3 regions of the Comamonas faecalis genome follow, and region 3 is predicted to be linked to each of the others. Evidence: predicted binding sites of a transcription regulator. Region 3 holds the regulator's gene; each other region holds the start of a gene.
What was found. Region 3 encodes HrcA, which represses chaperone genes, less so after heat shock. Its sites were predicted from a motif close to TTAGCACTCNNNNNNNNNGAGTGCTAA; they were not measured.
Positions count from the first base shown of each region.

Region 1 (7,150 bases), on a different contig from region 3:
GGGCTGGCACACCGCCCTGCCGCGCTGGAGCGCCGGCCTGCGCATGGGCCTGGCCTCGGGCCTGCTCAACCCCAAGAACGCGCTGTTCTACGCCAGCCTGTTTGCGCTGCTGGGCAATGCCGCCACAGGCGTACGGTGGTTTTACGGCGCCTGGATGTTTACCGCCGTGCTCGCCTGGGATCTGGCCGTGGCCGTCGCCATCGGCCACCCCCGGGTGGTCGCGCGCTTCACCCGCCAGGTGCCCCGCATCGAGCGGGCGACGGGCGTGGTCTTGCTGCTGGCGCTCGGGATGGTGCTGATCCGGTAATGCCCAGGCCCGGGCGCGCTACGATGCCGCCCCACAGGTCGACACGCGCCACAACCCGGAGACATCCACCCCATGCAACCCTACGACGCCGCCATCCTCATCGGGCGCTTCCAGCCCGTGCACAACGGCCACCTGGCGCTGCTGCGCGCGGCGTTGGCGCAGGCGCGCCAGGTCATCGTCATCCTGGGATCGGCCCACCAGGCGCGCACGCCGCGCAACCCCTTCACTTGGCAGGAGCGCGCCGACATGCTGCGCGCCGCGCTGCCCGAAGCCGAGCGCAGCCGCATGGCGCTGCTGCCGGTGCGCGACTACTACGATGAGCCGCGCTGGGCCGAGGCGGTGCGCCAGGCCGTCGCCGCGCACCTGCCCGCGGATGCCCGCATTGCGCTGATCGGCCACTTCAAGGACGACACCAGCGGCTATCTGCGCGCCTTCCCCGGCTGGCCGCTGGTGCGCATGCCGCGCCAGGGCCAGTTCGACGCCACGCCGGTGCGCGACGCCTATCTTGGAGCCGCCCCCGGCGCGCTTGAGCCCGCACTGGCGGCACTGACCGGCCAGTTGCCCGCCAGCACCCGCGACTGGCTTGCGCGCTTTGCGCAAACGCCCGACTACGCCGCGCTGCAGGAAGAATGGCGCGTGCTGCGCGACTACCGCGCCAGTTGGGCCAACGCGCCCTACCCGCCGGTGTTCGTCACCGTCGACGCGGTGCTGCGCTGTCAGGATCAGGTGCTCTTGATCCGCCGCGCGCACGCGCCGGGCAAAGGGCTGTGGGCGCTGCCCGGCGGCTTTCTGGAGCCCTACGACACGCTGTGGCAGTCCTGCCTGCGCGAGTTGGCCGAGGAAACCCTGCTGCAACTGCCCGAGGCGCAGCTGCGCGCGGCGCTGCGCGGCGTGCAGGTGTTCGACCACCCGCAGCGCAGCCAGCGCGGACGCGTCATCACCCATGCTTTCTGCTTCGACCTGGGCGACACCCCCCTGCCCGCGGTGGAAGGCGGCGACGACGCGGCACACGCGCAATGGGTGGCGCTGGCCGACCTGCCGGCGATGGAGGCGCAGTTCCACGATGACCACTGGCAGATCCTCGGCCACTTTTTTCCCTTGCCCGCGCCGCTGAGGTCTTGAAATCGGCGACAACGCCCTTATCATTAGCACTCAAGGCGGATGAGTGCTAACAACACCATCTGCTGCAAATACGAAACGCCCGCCTCCATTGCGGGCGTCTTGTTGGGCATTTCGCCTTTTGTTTCAACTTAGGAGCCTTGCAAATGAAACTGCGCCCCCTCGCCGATCGCGTGATCGTCAAGCGCCTGGAAAACGAGACCAAGACCGCCTCGGGCATCGTCATCCCCGACAACGCTGCCGAGAAGCCCGACCAGGGTGAAGTGCTGGCCGTCGGCCCCGGCCGCCTGGATGAGGATGGCGACCGCGTCGCGATGAGCGTCAAGGTCGGCGACCGCGTGCTGTTCGGCAAGTACAGCGGCCAGACCGTCAAGGTCGAAGGCGACGAGCTGCTGGTCATGAAGGAAGACGACCTGTTCGCGGTCGTCGAGCAGTAATTTGGAAGCCGTTGGGCGCCCCGCCGGCTGCACCGCGCATGCCCGGACATGCAAGGCGCCCAACCCACGAACGCAACACTGGAGTTTTGAAAAATGGCAGCAAAAGACGTAGTTTTCGGTTCTGACGCCCGCGCCCGCATGGTCGAAGGCGTGAACATCCTGGCCAACGCGGTCAAGGTCACCCTGGGCCCCAAGGGCCGCAACGTGGTGCTCGAGCGCAGCTTCGGCGCCCCCACCGTGACCAAGGACGGCGTGTCCGTGGCCAAGGAAATCGAGCTCAAGGACAAGATCCAGAACATGGGCGCGCAGCTGGTCAAGGAAGTCGCTTCCAAGACCAACGACATCGCCGGTGACGGCACCACCACCGCCACCGTGCTGGCTCAGGCCATCGTGCGCGAAGGCACCAAGTACGTGGCCTCCGGCCTGAACCCGATGGACTTGAAGCGCGGCATCGACAAGGCCGTCGTCGCGCTGGTCGAGCAGCTCAAGAAGCAGTCCAAGGCCACGACGACGAGCAAGGAAATCGCCCAGGTCGGCTCCATCTCGGCCAACGCCGACGAGTCCGTGGGCAAGATCATTGCCGACGCGATGGACAAGGTGGGCAAGGAAGGCGTGATCACCGTCGAAGACGGCAAGAGCCTGGACAACGAGCTGGAAGTCGTCGAAGGCATGCAGTTCGACCGCGGCTACCTGTCGCCCTACTTCATCAACAACCCCGAGAAGCAGGTCGCGCTGCTGGAAAACCCCTTCGTGCTGCTGTTCGACAAGAAGATCAGCAACATCCGCGACCTGCTGCCCACGCTGGAAGCCGTCGCCAAGGCCAGCCGTCCGCTGCTCATCATTGCCGAGGACGTCGAGGGCGAGGCCCTGGCGACTCTGGTGGTCAACACCATCCGCGGCATCCTGAAGGTCGTCGCCGTCAAGGCCCCCGGCTTTGGCGACCGCCGCAAGGCCATGCTGGAAGACATCGCCATCCTGACGGGCGGCAAGGTCATCGCTGAAGAAGTGGGCCTGACGCTGGAGAAGGTGACGCTGGCCGACCTGGGCCAGGCCAAGCGCGTGGAAATCGGCAAGGAAAACACCACCATCATCGACGGCGCCGGTGCCGCCGCCGACATCGAGGCGCGCGTCAAGCAGGTGCGCATCCAGATCGAGGAAGCCACCAGCGACTACGACCGCGAGAAGCTGCAAGAGCGCGTGGCCAAGCTGGCCGGCGGCGTTGCCGTGATCAAGGTCGGCGCTGCCACCGAGGTCGAGATGAAGGAGAAGAAGGCCCGCGTCGAAGACGCACTGCACGCCACCCGCGCTGCGGTGGAAGAAGGCATCGTCGCCGGCGGCGGCGTGGCCTTCCTGCGCGCACGCCAGGCCATTGGCGACCTGCAGGGCGACAACGCCGAGCAGGATGCCGGCATCAAGCTGGTGCTCAAGGCCATCGAAGCGCCGCTGCGCGAAATCGTGGCCAACGCCGGTGGCGAGCCCTCGGTGGTGGTCAACGAAGTGCTGGGCGGCAAGGGCAACTACGGCTTCAACGCCGCGACCGACACCTACGGCGACATGCTGGAGATGGGCATTCTGGACCCGACCAAGGTGACCCGCGCCGCGCTGCAGCACGCCGCCTCCGTCGCCTCGCTGCTGCTGACGACCGAAGCCATGGTCGCCGAGTCGCCCAAGGACGACGCACCCGCCGGCATGCCCGACATGGGTGGCATGGGCGGCATGGGCGGCATGGGCATGTAATCGCCTACGCGACGGGAAGAAGGCTTCAGCCTTCTTCCACGGCCCGCATCACGAAAGGCTGCTTCGGCAGCCTTTTTTGCGTCTGCATCATTCCGTTCGGGCGAATTTTTGAAGGACGGCAAGCAATCGACTTCTGCCGCCGACTGGCCCCCATTCGGAAAGTAGGAAAATTTTTCTTATAGTTACTAAGAATCATTCTCATTTATAGCGATAATGCACTCAGGCCGCGACGCACGACGTTGCGGCACGACGCTCATCGTGGGGTCGCCAGCGGGTCGTTCAATGCAGCCCGTTGGCTACTTTTTGCCAGTCACCGGTTCGCCCTTTAGCCAGGCATTTTTTTGCACGAACACGAGCGCATTCTTCGCAAGTCCGCCCGATTCCGATGGAGAGCCGCTGCGCCGTGCCCTACCCCGAAGAAGACTCCGATCTGCTGGCAGCGGAACATGGCGTGCTGCTGCGCCACTTCGGCGCGCTGCAACGGCGCTGCACCGAGCAGGCCCGCGCCCAGGCCCAGGAGATCGCCCGACTGCAGCAGCAACTGGTGCGCGTGCGCGCCCAGGCCGTCGTGCTGTGCAGCGTGCTGGCCTGGGAGCGCGAAGACCGCCGCCGGCAACTCGCTGCCAGCGCCGCCTGGCTCGAACCGGATCTTCTCCCTCCAACGAACACCCATGCCGAAACCGATGCCGAAGCCGAACGGCTGGCGCGCAGCCAGCGCTACGCCGATCTGGTGATCTGCCAGACCGGCTGTGTGAGCCACGGCCATTTCTGGCGCGCCGAGGATTTTTGCCGGCGCAAGGGCGCGACCTGCGTGCTGGCCGAGCAGCCCGACGCGCTGCGCATCCTGCGCAGCCAGCCCACCGAGCAGGCCCAGCCCGCCGAACCCGCCACCGTGAACGACAAGGACATGCCATGAGACAGCCCGCCCTCCAGTTCCCCGCGACCGCCCAGGACGCCTCCATCATCAACGACACGCCCGACCACCCGCTGCTGAGCGAATGGAAACAGCTCACCCGCGAGGGCCTGGCGGCCCGCCGCGCGCACTGCCTGGCGCACGCGCTGGCCTGGTACACGCGGGCGCTGTGCGTGGCGCGCCAGCTGCTCACCCATGCGCAGGACAGCCATGCGCCGCACGAGCGGCTCGCCGCCTACGTCACCGCCCACCTGAATCTGGCCGACTGCTACGCCGACATGAACCAGCCTGCCAGCGCCGCCGAATGCCTGTGCCGCGCCCACCACAAGCTCATGGCACTGCAGGACAGCGACGCCGCGCCACAGCCCCTGCGCCTGGAGGCGGCCCGGCTGCTGCAGTCCACCCGTGCGGCCTTGCAGCAAGGCCGGCGTGCGCGCAGTGCTCAAGCACTGCATACGCTGCATGCATTGCCCAATGCCCTGATGCATTGACCCGGAGAAGCGGTTGTTGGCCGCTTGCGCTTGCCATCCTTATCGAATGCGAGTGCGGGTGCGCCTGCCTGGCGCCCACATCACAGGGGCGCCGCCGTGCGACTCAACGCATGCGTTGCAGCAGTCCGGCCGTCGAGGCATCGAGCCCCGCCACGTCACCGCTTTGCAGGCGCGGCAGCAGGTCCAGCGCCATTTGCTTGCCCAGTTCCACGCCCCACTGGTCGAAGCTGTTGATGCCCCACAGGCTGCCCGAGCAGAACACCCGGTGCTCCTGAAGCGCCACCAGCGCGCCCAGCGAGGCGGGCGTAAGCGCGTCCAGCAGCAAGAACGTGCTGGGCCGGTTGCCCGGAAAGTGGCGGTGGCCGCAGTCGCTGTGCCGGCCCTGCATCAGCGCCCGCGCCTGGGCCAGCGCGTTGGCCAGCAGCATCTGGTGGTGGCCCGCCAGCGCGTGCATGCCCTCGCGCACCGCGACGAACTCCAGCGGCAGCACGTCCGGCCCCTGGTGCAGCAGCTGGAAGAACGCATGCTGGCCGTTGCTGCCCGGCTCGCCCCACAGCGCCGGCGAGGTGGCATAGGGCAGCGCCCGCCCGTGGTGGTCGACGCGCTTGCCGTTGCTCTCCATCTCCAGCTGCTGCAGGTGCGCCGGCAGGCGCCGCAGGTTGGCGTGGTAGGGCGCGATGCAGCGGCTGCCGAAGCCATGGAAGTTGCGATACCAGACGTCGAGCAGCGCCAGTCGCACCGGCAGATTGTGCTCCAGAGGCGCGGTGCGGAAATACTCGTCCATTGCGTGCGCGCCGGCCAGCAGCGCGCGAAAGCCGGCGTCGCCAATGGCGATCGCGATCGACAGGCCAATGGACGACCACAGCGAATAGCGCCCGCCGACCCAGTCGGCGAAGCCGAACGTCGTGGTGACGCCCCAGTCACGCGCCGCGGCGACGTTGCTGGTCAGCGCGACGAAGTGACGCGCCACGTCCTGCCCGCCCTGGGCGTCGAACCAGGCGCGCGCCGAGCGCGCGTTGGTCATGGTCTCCAGCGTGGTGAAGGTCTTGGAGGCGACGATAAACAGCGTGTGCTCGGGGCGCACGTTGCGCAGCACGCGGTCGAGTTCGTGGCCGTCGATGTTGGAGACGAAGTGAAAGCGCTTGCCCAGCACCCGGTAGGGCTCCAGCGCCACCACCGCCATCTGCGGCCCCAGGTCGGAACCGCCGATGCCGATGTTGACGATATCGGTGATCTGCGCGTCGGCCCGCACGCTCTCGGCAAACGCCAGCATCGCATCCAGCGTCTGGTGCACCTCCTTCAGCGCGCCGGCCACCCAGGGCTCATCGCCCGGCAGAGCCAGGCCGCGCGGGCGGCGCAACAGCGTATGCAGCGCAGCGCGCTGCTCGGTGATGTTGACCGCCTGGCCGGTCAGCAGCGCATCGCGGTGCCGCTGCAGGCCGCAGGCGCGCGCCATGTCCAGCAGCAGGCGCTCGCTGCCCCTGTCCCACAGGTTTTTCGACAGATCGGCAAACACCTCGGGTGCCTGCTGGCTGAAATGCGCAAAGCGCTGCGGGTCGCTGGCAAAGGCCTCGCGCAGATCGAGCTGACGTCCCTGGCGCTCGAAGTAGGCGCGCAACTGCGCCCATTGCGGCGTCTGGTCGCAGCGCGGCCCCAGCGCTGCCTGCGCGGTCTCGCATTCCTGTGGCATCACGGCATCCATGCGGGCAGCCCTCAGCGCTTGCGCACCACGACGCTGCCCACCGAATAGCCGGCGCCAAACGAGCAGATCACGCCTGCGTCGCCCGCGGCCAGGTCGCCGCGGTGGCGATGGAAGGCGATGATGGAGCCGGCCGACGCGGTGTTGGCGAATTCGTCCAGGATCAGCGGCGCGCGGTCGCGGCTGACCTCGCCCACCAGCTTCTTGATGACCAGCTGGTTCATGCCCTCGTTGGCCTGGTGCAGCCAGAAGCGGCGCACCCCGGCAGGCTGCAGATCCAGGGCGTGCAAGTGTTCCTCAATGTGCGCGGCGGCAATCGGCACCACCTCCTTGAACACCTTGCGCCCTTCCTGGCGGAAGGTCTTGTCGCGCGCGGCCGGGTCGCTGTCCTCGCTGCGGTTGAGAAAACCGAAATTGTTGCGGATGTTGTTGGAGAACTGCGTGGCC
Region 1 is NZ_BAABBP010000014.1:84,039-91,188, reverse strand. It holds gene ABD767_RS09770 (LysE family translocator) at 1-307, shown strand, start outside; gene ABD767_RS09765 (bifunctional nicotinamide-nucleotide adenylyltransferase/Nudix hydroxylase) at 380-1,429, shown strand; gene groES (co-chaperone GroES) at 1,573-1,863, shown strand; gene groL (chaperonin GroEL) at 1,957-3,600, shown strand; gene ABD767_RS09750 (hypothetical protein) at 4,004-4,516, shown strand; gene ABD767_RS09745 (hypothetical protein) at 4,513-5,004, shown strand; gene pgi (glucose-6-phosphate isomerase) at 5,108-6,706, opposite strand; gene ABD767_RS09735 (beta-ketoacyl-ACP synthase III) at 6,718-7,150, opposite strand, start outside.
Region 1: a site for HrcA is predicted at 1,453-1,479, ahead of groES (co-chaperone GroES). Genes of this name have one in related genera too.

Region 2 (7,150 bases), on a different contig from region 3:
TGCAGGGCGTGGACGCCACGCTGCGCGTGGCTGCCGGCACGCAGATCAAGGCCGAGGTGGCGCGCTCGCGCGGCGCCGGCGAGATGGCCGACTACGACTCCAACCAGACGTCGATTGACGGCGGCTTTGGCTTCAATTCGATCAAGAGCCATGCCGACGGCAAGGCCAACGCCTACCGCGTCGAAGCCACCGTCGACCTGGCCGAGGTGACCGACAGCCACAAGGGCCAGATTGCCGCCTATGTGCAGGACCGCGACGCGGGCTTTTCCGCGCCGGGGCAGATTGCCTACAACGGCGAGGCCGTGCGCCAGGTGGGCGCGCGCGCCGACGTGCAGCTGACGGGCAGCACCTCGCTCTTGGCCAAGGCCGACGAGCGCCGCGGCGACACCCAGGACGCGCGCAACGCCGAGCTGGGCCTGCGCCACAGGCTCAATGGCGAATGGAGCGTCACGGGCGGCGTGCGCAACGACAAGCGCACCACGGCCGTACCCAATGCCAGCGAGGTGCTGTCGCAAAACGGCACGCGCACCGACCTGCTGCTGCGCGCCGACTACGCGCCCGACAAAGAGGGCGGCAGCCCCGGCGAGAAAGAGGACTGGTCCCTCTACGGCTTTGCCCAGGGCACTGCGCAGCATTCCGACGAGCGCGACGCCAACAACCGCCTGGGCCTGGGCGGCGCCTGGCGCATCAACGACCGGCTCACGCTGAACGCGGAAGGCTCGGGCGGCAACCTGGGCGCCGGCGGCCTGCTGGGTGCCGACTGGCGCGTGAGCGACCGCAGCAACGCCTACCTGAACTACCGCCTGGAGACCGAGAACCCGGACAGCAACGAGCGCGGGCGCTACGGCACCTGGGTGACGGGAAGCAACTACCGTCTGAACGACAGCACGCGCCTGTTCGGCGAGGTGCGCTCGACCTCGGGCGCCGGCTCGCAAAGCCTGGTGCAGGCCTTTGGCGTCGACCTGGCGCCCACCGACCGCTGGACGGTGGGCAGCAAGGTTGAATTCGGCACCGTGAGCGACGCCTACGGCGGCGACTTCGACCGCAAGGCGGTGGGCCTGTCGACCAGCTATATGCACTTGGGCATCAAGTACTCGGGGGCGCTGGAGCTGCGCCGCGACAGCACCAGCGGCGCGCTGGGCCTGGCCGGCAAGCGCGACACCTGGCTGCTGCGCAACACCTATGGCAACCAGCTCACGCCCGACTGGCGCCTGCTGGGCAAGTTCAACATCTCGCGCAGCACCAACTCGGGCGGGGCGTTCAACGACGGCAACTTCCACGAGGCGGTCATCGGCGCGGCCTACCGCCCGGTGGACAACGACCGCTGGAACACCCTGGTCAAGCTGACCAGCTACTACGACGTGCCCACCAGCGGCCAGGTCGAGTCGCTTCGCCCAGGCCACGGCCTGTCGGGCGCGCAGCTGGACTACGCGCAAAAAAGCACGGTGCTCGCCGTCGACACCATCTGGGACGCCAGGCCCTGGCTGTCGCTGGGCTTCAAGTACGGCCTGCGCGTGGGCAAGCTGCGCATGAACAAGACCGAGGGCCCGTGGTTCAAGAGCCGCGCCGACCTGGTCGTGCTGCGCGCCGACTGGCACTGGGTGCACGAGTGGGACGTGGTCACCGAGCTGCGCAAGCTGCGCGCCAAGGAGGCCGAGGACGCTCGCGCCGGCGCGCTGGTCGCGGTCTACAAGCACGTGGGCAAGCATGTGAAGGTGGGCGCGGGCTACAACTTCACCAACTACTCGGACGACCTGACCGACCTGTCCTACCGCAGCCGCGGCTGGTTCATCAACGTTCTGACTACCTTCTAAGGCTGACTGTTTCTCCCTCCCCCACTGGGGGAGGGCTGGGGTGGGGGCCAGCGACGTCAACCACACCAACGTAGCTTTTGGACATGCCGGCCCCCATCCCTGCCTTCCCCCAGAGGGGGAAGGAGTCAAGCAGCCTGTTACATGTGAAGGTGGGCGCGGTTGGTCTCGGATACATGCCGTGATGGCTGATTGTTTCTCCCTCCCCCTCTGGGGGAGGGTTGGGGTGGGGGCCAGCGACGTCAACCACACCAACGTAGCTTTTGGACATGCTGGCCCCCATCCCTGCCTTCTCCCAGAGGGGGAAGGGGTCAAGCAGCCTGTTACCGAGGAATGGGCGTAATGAGGCGGCATTGCCATACGGCACGGGGGCCCATGTGGCCCTCGTTTGCTTGTGCCGCCGTGCTACGCTGACACCATGTTCCAACCCACCCACGCCGACGTCCGGCGCTTTTTTTGCGCCGCGCACGCCAAGCAGCAGGCCGGCCAGCCCATGGAGGCCATCGAGACGCTGGCCGCGCTGTGGATTGCCGAGCACCCTGAATACCACGCCGACCTGGCCGATGCCGACGCCGCCGTCGCGCGCCAGTACAGCGACGGCCCCGAGGGTAGCAACCCCTTTCTGCACCTGTCGATGCACCTGTCGATCAGCGAGCAGTGCAGCGTCGACCAGCCGCGCGGCATCCGCCAGGCGGTGGAACTGCTGGCCGCGCGCCTGGGCTCGCTGCACGATGCCCACCATGCCGCCATGGAATGCCTGGGCCAGATGCTGTGGCAGGCGCAAACCACGCGCCAGCCGCCCGACGGCGATGCCTACGTGGCCTGCGTGCAGCGGAGAGCGACCAGGGATTGATCGCGGGTTTGGTGCAGCGCCCATTGCATGCAGCCCCATCCCACCCTTCCCCCAAAGGGGGAAGGAGCGAGGAACGGTCTTTCTCCCTCCCCCTCTGGGGGAGGGCCGGGGTGGGGGCCAGCGATGCCTCGCCGATCAGCCTGTCCTGCTATTGCGCACTGATTCGCTGCTCGCGGATCACACGGCCCATGGTGGCGGTATCGCGTGCGATGCGCTGGGCCAGGCCCTCGGCCGACGAGCCCACCGCTTGCCAGCCCTGCTGCAGCAGCTGGGCGCGCACCTCGGGGCGACGGGCGATCTCGCCGGTCAGCTCCGACAGGCGCTGGCGCACCGCGGCCGGCATGCTGACCGGCGCGGCGAATGCGTTCCAGATTTCCAGCTCGAAGTCCTTCACGCCCAGCTCGGCCAGGCTGGGCACGCCCGGCGCCAGCGCGCTGCGCCCGCTGGAGGTCACGCCCAGGCGGCGCAGCTTGCCGGCGTCTTCCTGCGACTGCGCCAGCGTCGGTGGCAGCAGTGCCATTTGCAGTTGGTCTCCCAGCATGGCCGTGGCCACTTGGGGGTAGCCGGGGTAGGGAATGTGCAGCGGATTAATGCCGGCCCGGGCTTTCAGCAGCTCCATGCCCAGGTGGCCCACCGTGCCCACGCCGGGCGTGCCGTAGCTCCAGGTGTCGCCCGCCTGGCGCGCGGCCTGCAGAAACGCCGCCGCGTCGGCCGGCACGCCAGTCTGGTGCGCCGGCACCGTCAGCACCAGCGGCGACACGCCGATCAGCGACAGCGGCGCCAGATCCTTGTGCGGGTCGTAGGCCACTTGCGGGTTGAGCAGCTTGGCAATCGTCAGATTGCCGTTGATGAACAGGCCGATGGTGTGGTCGTCGTGCGACCGGGCCACCTGCGCGGCGCCGATGTTGCCGCCCGCGCCCACCTTGTTGTCGACGATCACGCTCTGGCCCAGCGCCCGGGATAGCGGCTCGGCAAACAGGCGCGCGGTCAGGTCGGGCGAGGAGCCGGCCGGAAATCCGACGACCAGGCGCACGGTCTTGCTCGGCCAGCCGGGCGTGGCGGTGGCGCCGCTGGCGCCGTCTTGCGCCAGCGCGCCGCCGCAAACACCGGCCAGCGCCAGTGCCAGCAGGCTGCGTCGTGCCAGGGAAGGGGTTGGATTCATGGATCGATGCTCCGTTGGGCACCGCACCGGGCTTGTCGCTTGGTGTGCCGGGAAGCAGCGGCGTGCGGGCGCGGGCCAGAAAAAAGGCGCGCACCCGGTGGGGTGCGCGCCCTTGATTATCCATCGCCGCAGTGCGGCGCAGGTAGGCCGGTGCGTCAGGCGTATTCGGCCAGCGCCTTGCGCATCTTCTTCATTGCCGCAACCTCGATCTGGCGGATGCGCTCGGCGCTCACGCCGTACTCGGCGGCCAGCTCGTGCAGCGTCATGCCGCCCGATCCGTCGTCGTTGACCTGCAGCCAGCGCTGCTCGACGATGCGGCGGCTGCGCGCGTCCAGGACTTCAAGCGCCTGGTGGATGCCGTCGCTGGCCAGCTCGTCGCGCTGACGCGACGCGATCATCGCCGTCGGCTCGTGCGCCGAGTCGCTCAGGTAGGCGATCGGGCCCCAGGCCTGCTCGCCGTCGTCGCTGGGCGCGGGGTCAAGCAGCACGTCGCGGCCGGACATGCGCGTCTCCATCTCGATGACTTCCTCGCGCTTGACGCCTAGCTGGGTAGCCATCTGGTCGATTTCGTGCTCGGACAGCGTCTCGCGATGCGTGTCGGTGTCCAGCGCGTCGGCCTTGAAGCCCTGCTTCATCGAGCGCAGGTTGAAGAACAGCTTGCGCTGCGCCTTGGTGGTCGCCACCTTGACCATGCGCCAGTTCTTCAGGATGTATTCGTGGATCTCGGCCTTGATCCAGTGCATGGCGTAGCTCACCAGCCGCACGCCCTGGTCGGGGTCGAAGCGCTTGACCGCCTTCATCAGGCCCACGTTGCCCTCCTGGATCAGGTCGCCCTGCGGCAGGCCATAGCCCAGGTACTGGCGTGAAATGGAGACGACCAGGCGCAGGTGCGACAGGATCAGCCGCCCGGCGGCGTCCAGGTCGTTGTCGTTCTTCAGGCGATGGGCGTAGTCTTTTTCCTGCTCGGGCGTGAGCAAGGGCAGGCGGTTGACGGCGCCGATGTAGGCATCCAGATTGCCCAGCGCCGGCACCATAGACCAGACGTTTGCCGGTGCCAGTGCAGTTGCGGCGGATGCAGTCTGGAGGTTCATATCGTTCGTCCTTTGTTGCATGGAGGGATGTTAGCACTCGATTGGATGGAGTGCTAAAGGCAAAGTTCCCTCAGCTGGGCAAAGCGGAGTCAAACACTGTCATATGGGGGCGGCTTGCGCACCTTGTTCCAGTGCGGACAACCGTTGCCGCAATCCGAAAGTTTCATAGTCACGCAGCCAAATAACCTGGCAACGGAAATGCACGGCTTGAGGGACGCAGATGGATGCCCGGTGCCATCTGGCCGCGTGGATAAGGCAGTCGACTTCAGCGCATCATCAGCTCGCCAGGCAGCCCGTGCCAGACTCACGCCATGCACAGCCCCGCCACACCCCAGATCACCATCGTCACCACCACCGTCGCCAGCGCCGCCGACGCCCATCGCCTGGCCTCGGGCTGCGTGCAGGCGCGGCTGGCGGCTTGTGCGCAGGTGGAGGCGATTGCCTCGCACTATGTCTGGCAGGGCGCGCTGCACGAGGATGCCGAGTGGCGCGTGACCTGCAAGACGACGCCGCAGGCGGCGGGCGCCTTGCTGCAGTGGCTGCGCGGCGCGCATCCGTATGAGCTGCCGCAGCTGGTGGCGCAGCCGGCGCAGGCCAGCGCCGACTATGCGCAGTGGGTGGCGCAGCAGGTCGATGCGCCGGGCAGCGGCGTCTGAATGAGGTTTACGCCGTCGGCGCGTGCTGCGCGCGCACCATGGCCTCGAAGTCGGCCAGCGGCATGGGGCGGCCGAACCAGTAGCCCTGGAAGTGACGGCAGCCGCGCTCCAGCAGGATGCGGTGATGGGCCGCGGTCTCCACGCCTTCGGCGATGACCTGCAGGCCCAGTGCGTCGGCCAGGGTGACGATGGCGGTGGCGATGGCCGCGTCCTTGGGGTCGTCGAGCAGGTTGCGCACAAAGCCCTGGTCGATCTTGATCTGCTGCAGCGGCAGCTGCTTGAGGTAGTTCAGGCTGGCGTAGCCGGTGCCGAAGTCGTCCAGGCTCAGCGTCAGGCCCAGGGCGCGCAGCGACTGCATCAGCGCGATCACCGAGTCCAGCTCCTGCAGCAGCAGGCTTTCGGTCAGCTCCAGCGCGATGTGGGCCGGGTCGGCGCCGCTGTCGGTCAGCTGCAGGCGCAGCGTGTCGACAAAGCCGGGCTGGCGAAACTGGCGCGCGCTGACGTTGAGCGAGAGCTTGAGCGGCGCCAGCTGCGGGTCGGCGCGCCAGCGCGCCTGCTGGCACAGGCCTTGCTGCAGTACCCATTGGCCCAGCTCCAGGATTTGCCCGGTCTCCTCGGCCAGTGCAATGAAGGCGCCGGGGGCGACCAGGCCGCGCGTGGGGTGTTGCCAGCGCAAGAGCGCCTCGGCACCGGTGACGCGCCCCTGCGCGTCGACCTGGGGCTGGTAGTACAGCAGCATTTGCTGATCCTGCAGCGCGTGGTGCAGCTCGGCCTGCAGGCGCAGGCGCTGGTCGACGCTGGCCTGCATGGCTGGGTCGAAGAAGTGCAGCTGGTTGCGCCCTTCGTCCTTGGCGCGGTACATGGCCAGATCCGCCTGCTGCAGCAGCGCTTCGGCATTCGTGTCTGTTTCGCTGATCAGCGTGATGCCCATGCTGGCCGTCGGGTGGTGTTCCTGGCCGGCCAGTGCCACGGGCCTGCGCAGCGCGGCCAGGATGCGCTCACCCAGCGTGCGCGCCTGAGCCGCGGCATGGCTGCGGTCATTGCTCAAGAGCGTCAGCAGCACAATGAACTCGTCGCCGCCCAGGCGCGCGACGGTGTCGTGCTCGCGCACGCAGGCCAGCAGCCGCTCGCCGATCTGCACCAGCAGCTGGTCGCCCGCCTGATGGCCCTGGCTGTCGTTGAGTGTCTTGAAGTGGTCGATGTCCAGGAACAGCAGTGCAGCGCATGAACCGCCGCGCGTGCGCCCGGCCAGCGCCTGTTGCAACCGGTCGCCCAGCAGGCGGCGGTTGGGCAGGCCGGTCAGCGCGTCGTACAGCGACAGGTACAGCGCCTGCTTCTCGGCCGCCTTGCGCGCCGAGATGTCGACGTCGATGCAGAACATCTCGGGCGGGCGCCCGGGAACGTGCACAAAGGCGTGGCTGGAGAAGACGTCGACGCTGGCGCCACTCTTGTGGCGCAGACACAGCTCGCCGGCGGCCACAGGCTCGCCGGTGGCGAACATGCGGGCGACGTCGCTGCGCACTTGCTGCTGCATGGCATCGGGGATGATCAGCGCGTACAGGTTGCTGTCCAGTGCC
Region 2 is NZ_BAABBP010000006.1:45,325-52,474, forward strand. It holds gene ABD767_RS04835 (OmpA family protein) at 1-1,814, shown strand, start outside; gene ABD767_RS04840 (DUF1841 family protein) at 2,230-2,664, shown strand; gene ABD767_RS04845 (tripartite tricarboxylate transporter substrate-binding protein) at 2,813-3,826, opposite strand; gene rpoH (RNA polymerase sigma factor RpoH) at 3,982-4,917, opposite strand; gene cutA (divalent cation tolerance protein CutA) at 5,229-5,573, shown strand; gene ABD767_RS04860 (EAL domain-containing protein) at 5,581-7,150, opposite strand, start outside.
Region 2: a site for HrcA is predicted at 4,948-4,974, ahead of rpoH (RNA polymerase sigma factor RpoH). Genes of this name have one in related genera too.

Region 3 (4,095 bases):
CTCACATCGTCGCCAATGGCCCAAAAATGGCCCAAAAAATGCTATCACGGAAAAAGATACCAGGGAGAAATGCAAGAAATCGATACGTTCGGGACGTAGAGGCCGGAGGTTCGAATCCTCTCACCCCGACCAGAATTTCTTTGTGAATCAGAGATCTAGAACAGCCGCAGTGATGCGGCTGTTTTGTTTTCTGGCGATTTCGTGCCAATTCCGTGCAAAACGGCCGGGGTTGGCCTGAGCCACGGATCGCAACCAGATCCATGTAAAAGTGCTGACTACAGCAAGACTCCCCATCACCGGAGATATCGATGGCGCACATCGCCAGCTTTTCTAAAGTGACAGCCGCTGACCAGAAGCCCTGAGGGTTCACCTGCACCGATCCTGCCAGCTGCTCACCATCCGGTTCCATGCCACCATGCGATCGCCGGCCGACGTGCCGGCCATTCCGGAGTTGCTGGTCACCAGCCGATCGATCGCTGCCTCCTGCTCCTGGCTGAACTCATCCGGAAACATCGGCACGACGGTGACGATGCAGTCCGCAGCCTCTGCCTCGTTCGTCCACGGCAGACCCGCGTTCTTGATACGGTAGTTCAGGTGACCTCGCTGCAGCTTCATCTGCTGCAGCCCGCGAGGAGTTGGAACCTCGATCCAGCGGTTGGCCATCCATGCAAAGCCGTCGACGGGTAGCTCGCACTTCAAGATTCCATCGGCTTCGGCCATGAAGAACTCGTGCGACTGCAGTTCCACGCGCACGCGCAGCGCCAGCTTGCGCCGGCGCTGACTGCCTTGCACGCGGGCCGTCGCATCGAGCAGGTCGCCAGCACGTGCGCCAGGCGCGACCTGCACCCGACAGCGGTATTTGTTCGCTGGTGCCTTGCCGCTGCCTGCGCAGGCAGTGCAGCTTTGGTGCTTCTTGCCCTGCCCATGGCAGGCTGCGCATTCGACCGTGGACGCGACCCAAGCGAACCAGAGATGCTGCCGGATGTGGCCAGCACCACTGCATTCGCTGCACTCAGTAGCCTGCAGTTGCAGCCCGCTGCCTTTGCATTCGGCGCAGTCTTCGACCACCTCTCCCCGCACTTCCCTGACGCAGCCGGTCACCACCTCTTCGAGCGTGAGGCTGATGGTGTGCTCGATAGTGGGTTCCTGTGCACCGTGGGCGGGATCCTCGACTTCAGCCTCCTGCTCGTCCCGGGCGCTGCGGATCATTTCCAGGGCTCGATTGATGGACTGAATTTTTCTCAGCGCATGCGGACTGTCATTGCGATCAGGGTGCCAGCGCGCGGACAGGCGGCGCCACGCTGCCTTCACCTCGGCATCGCTGGAGCCCGGTGCCAGGCCAAGTTCGTGATAAGGGTCGTCGAGTTCCATGGTCTCAATGGCGCAAGCTCTGTTGCAGTGCAATATGGTAGCAAGTGCAGCTTGCCGCCGCGCCCCTTGCGCTGGATCTACCGGTCTGGCGAGGAGGCTGAGCGGCCGCCGTGACATCGGCGCACTTGCGACGAGCCAAACGGGCGGCGCAAGGATCGTTACTGGCGGTGGCTCAGCGCGTTGGAGACCAGGCGCGAGGTGATATCGACGATGTGGATCATGCGGTCATACGGCATGCGCGTGGGGCCGATAACGCCCAGCGTACCCACCACCTGGCCGTCGACCTCGTAGGGTGCGCTGACGACTGACAGTTCCTCGAACGGCACGACCTGGCTCTCGCCGCCGATGAAGATGCGCACGCCCTCGGCGCGGCTGGAGATGTCGAGCAGGCGCAGGATCTGCGTCTTCTGCTCGAACAAGTCGAACGCCCGGCGCAGATTGCCCATGTCGCCAGAAAAATCCGACACCGCCAGCAAATTGCGCTCGCCCGAGATCACCACCTCATCCTGCGACGCGCTCATTGCCTCACTGCTGACACTGACCGCCGCCTGCATCAGTGCGGCGATTTCGCCACGCAGACGATCGACCTCGTCCTTGAGCCGCTCGCGCACCTGCTCGATGGCCAGTCCCGCGTAGTTCGAGTTCAAGAAGTTGGCCGCCTCCACCAACTGGGACTGCACGTAGTCGCTCTCGGTAAAGATGACGCGGTTTTGCACGTCGCCGTCGGGCGAGACGATGATGACCAGCAGCCGCCGCTCGGACAGGCGCAGGAACTCGATGTGGTGAAAAACCGAGGCACGCCGCGGCGCCATCACGACACCGACGAATTGCGATAGGCTGGACAGCATTTGCGCCGCGCTGGCAATCACCTTTTGCGGCTGCTCGGGCCGGATCTGCACCGTTGGCAGCTGCTCCTTGTGCACCGTGAGCATGGTGTCGACGAACAGCCGGTAGCCCTTGGCTGTGGGCACGCGCCCGGCCGAAGTGTGGGGGCTGGCAATCAACCCCAGTTCCTCCAGGTCGGCCATGACATTGCGTATCGTCGCAGGCGACAATTCAAGGCCCGACGCACGCGAGAGCGTGCGCGAACCGACCGGCTGCCCGTCGGCGATGTAGCGCTCCACCAGCGCCTTGAGCAACAACCTGGAACGATCGTCAAGCATCGAATCATTTTACCGAGGTCACTCCTCCCGCCAGCGCCCGCGCTTCTCGTACCGGTGTATGTGGTCACGCATGCAGGGGACAGTGATGCCGAGCATGTCGGCCAGGATGGCCTGCGTGTACCAGCCACTACGCCAGGCTGCAACGGCTTGAGCGGTGTCCTCGTCGGACAGCGAGCGTTTTCTTCCCCACGTCTTCCCAGCGGCCCGCGCCGCACGTTGCCCAGCAAGGCAGCGTTCCCTGATCAACTCCCTTTCGAACTCCGCAAACGCGGTCAGCAGGTGCAGGAACATGCGCCCCTGCGGCGTGTCGGTCTCTATCGCTTCGGTCAGTGAGCGGAAGCCGACGCCCTTGGCTTTGAGCGCGTCGAACACTTTGACGAAATGGGAGACGGAGCGCGCCAGGCGGTCAAGCTTGTAGACAACGAGCGTATCGCCGGCCTGCAGCTGCAGAAGGAGCTTGTCGAGCTCGGGGCGGTCTTTGACGCCGGAGCGCTTTTCTTCGACGACGTGTTCAATGCCGGCACGCCGGAAGGCCGCGAGCTGCGCGGCAGTGTTCTGTTCGAGCGTTGAGACGCGGGCGTATCCGTAAATGGTCAACTCAGAATAGGCCGGGGTTTTTCCAGCAATGCATTGAGCTCATTCGTTGGACGCGTCGAAGGCGCGCCGCGCGCGGATGAACTCATTGGCGCAATCGACGGTTCCAGGGTTGGAGCGGCAAGGCGGCGATGGTTGGTAGAAGCGTTTCCACCGCGCATCCCGATCTTTCGTTTTGGCGATATGGGCAGCGTGCGCAGCTGCTGCGCGCTGATCCTCAAGCTGTCTGCGCTGCATCTTCTCCTGCTGCGCTGCCGTGTCAACCTGAGGGCGCTGCGGGCGGTAAATCAGCACCGGTGCGGATTCAGGCACGAACGCAGGCGCTGTAACAACCGGATTGGGAGCGATGCGCGGCTTTTTACCGATCAGAAGCTTGTAAGCGGTCACGCACGTGAACGTCAGAGCCGCATAGATCAGAGCTTGCATGTACCAGGGCAGGTTAGAGCCTGGAATATCCGGCGGGCCGGACCCACGATCTGCGGCCTTTTGCGCGACGGACGGGCGCTTCGGTGGCGGCCGCTTTGTTTCGCCGGGTTCTGGCTCGGGGCCGTCTTCAACGTACGTGCGGTATTGCTTCGGGGCATACCAATCTTGCGCACTGCTGTACGTGCCTTTGGCCGCGTTGTAGCGCATGCCCTGGCGCTTCGCGTAGCGTTCGCGATAGTAGTCCCGATCCTCTATTCCCATCCCCCTGCCCTCCTTTGTGACGAAGTGTATTGCAGGCAATTTGTTTATCAAACACGAGGGGCCGCGGCTGCGGTTTCACTGGCATGGCCGCGCTCGGTTCGCTGTCATGTGCGGGCGTGCGGATGCGGCAGGGTTGACCATCACGCGCGGGCCAGGCCAGCAGGGGGCGCGCAGGATGCCATGACTTCCACTGCACGGGGCACGCGCGCGAGCTGGACGGCAACATGGGGCGCTGCCCCATACCCCGGGATCCGAACCGCATTCGTTCCGAGCGCCAGAG
Region 3 is NZ_BAABBP010000013.1:60,541-64,635, reverse strand. It holds gene ABD767_RS09175 (DnaJ domain-containing protein) at 367-1,371, opposite strand; gene hrcA (heat-inducible transcriptional repressor HrcA) at 1,530-2,534, opposite strand; gene ABD767_RS09165 (recombinase family protein) at 2,553-3,131, opposite strand; gene ABD767_RS09160 (hypothetical protein) at 3,171-3,815, opposite strand.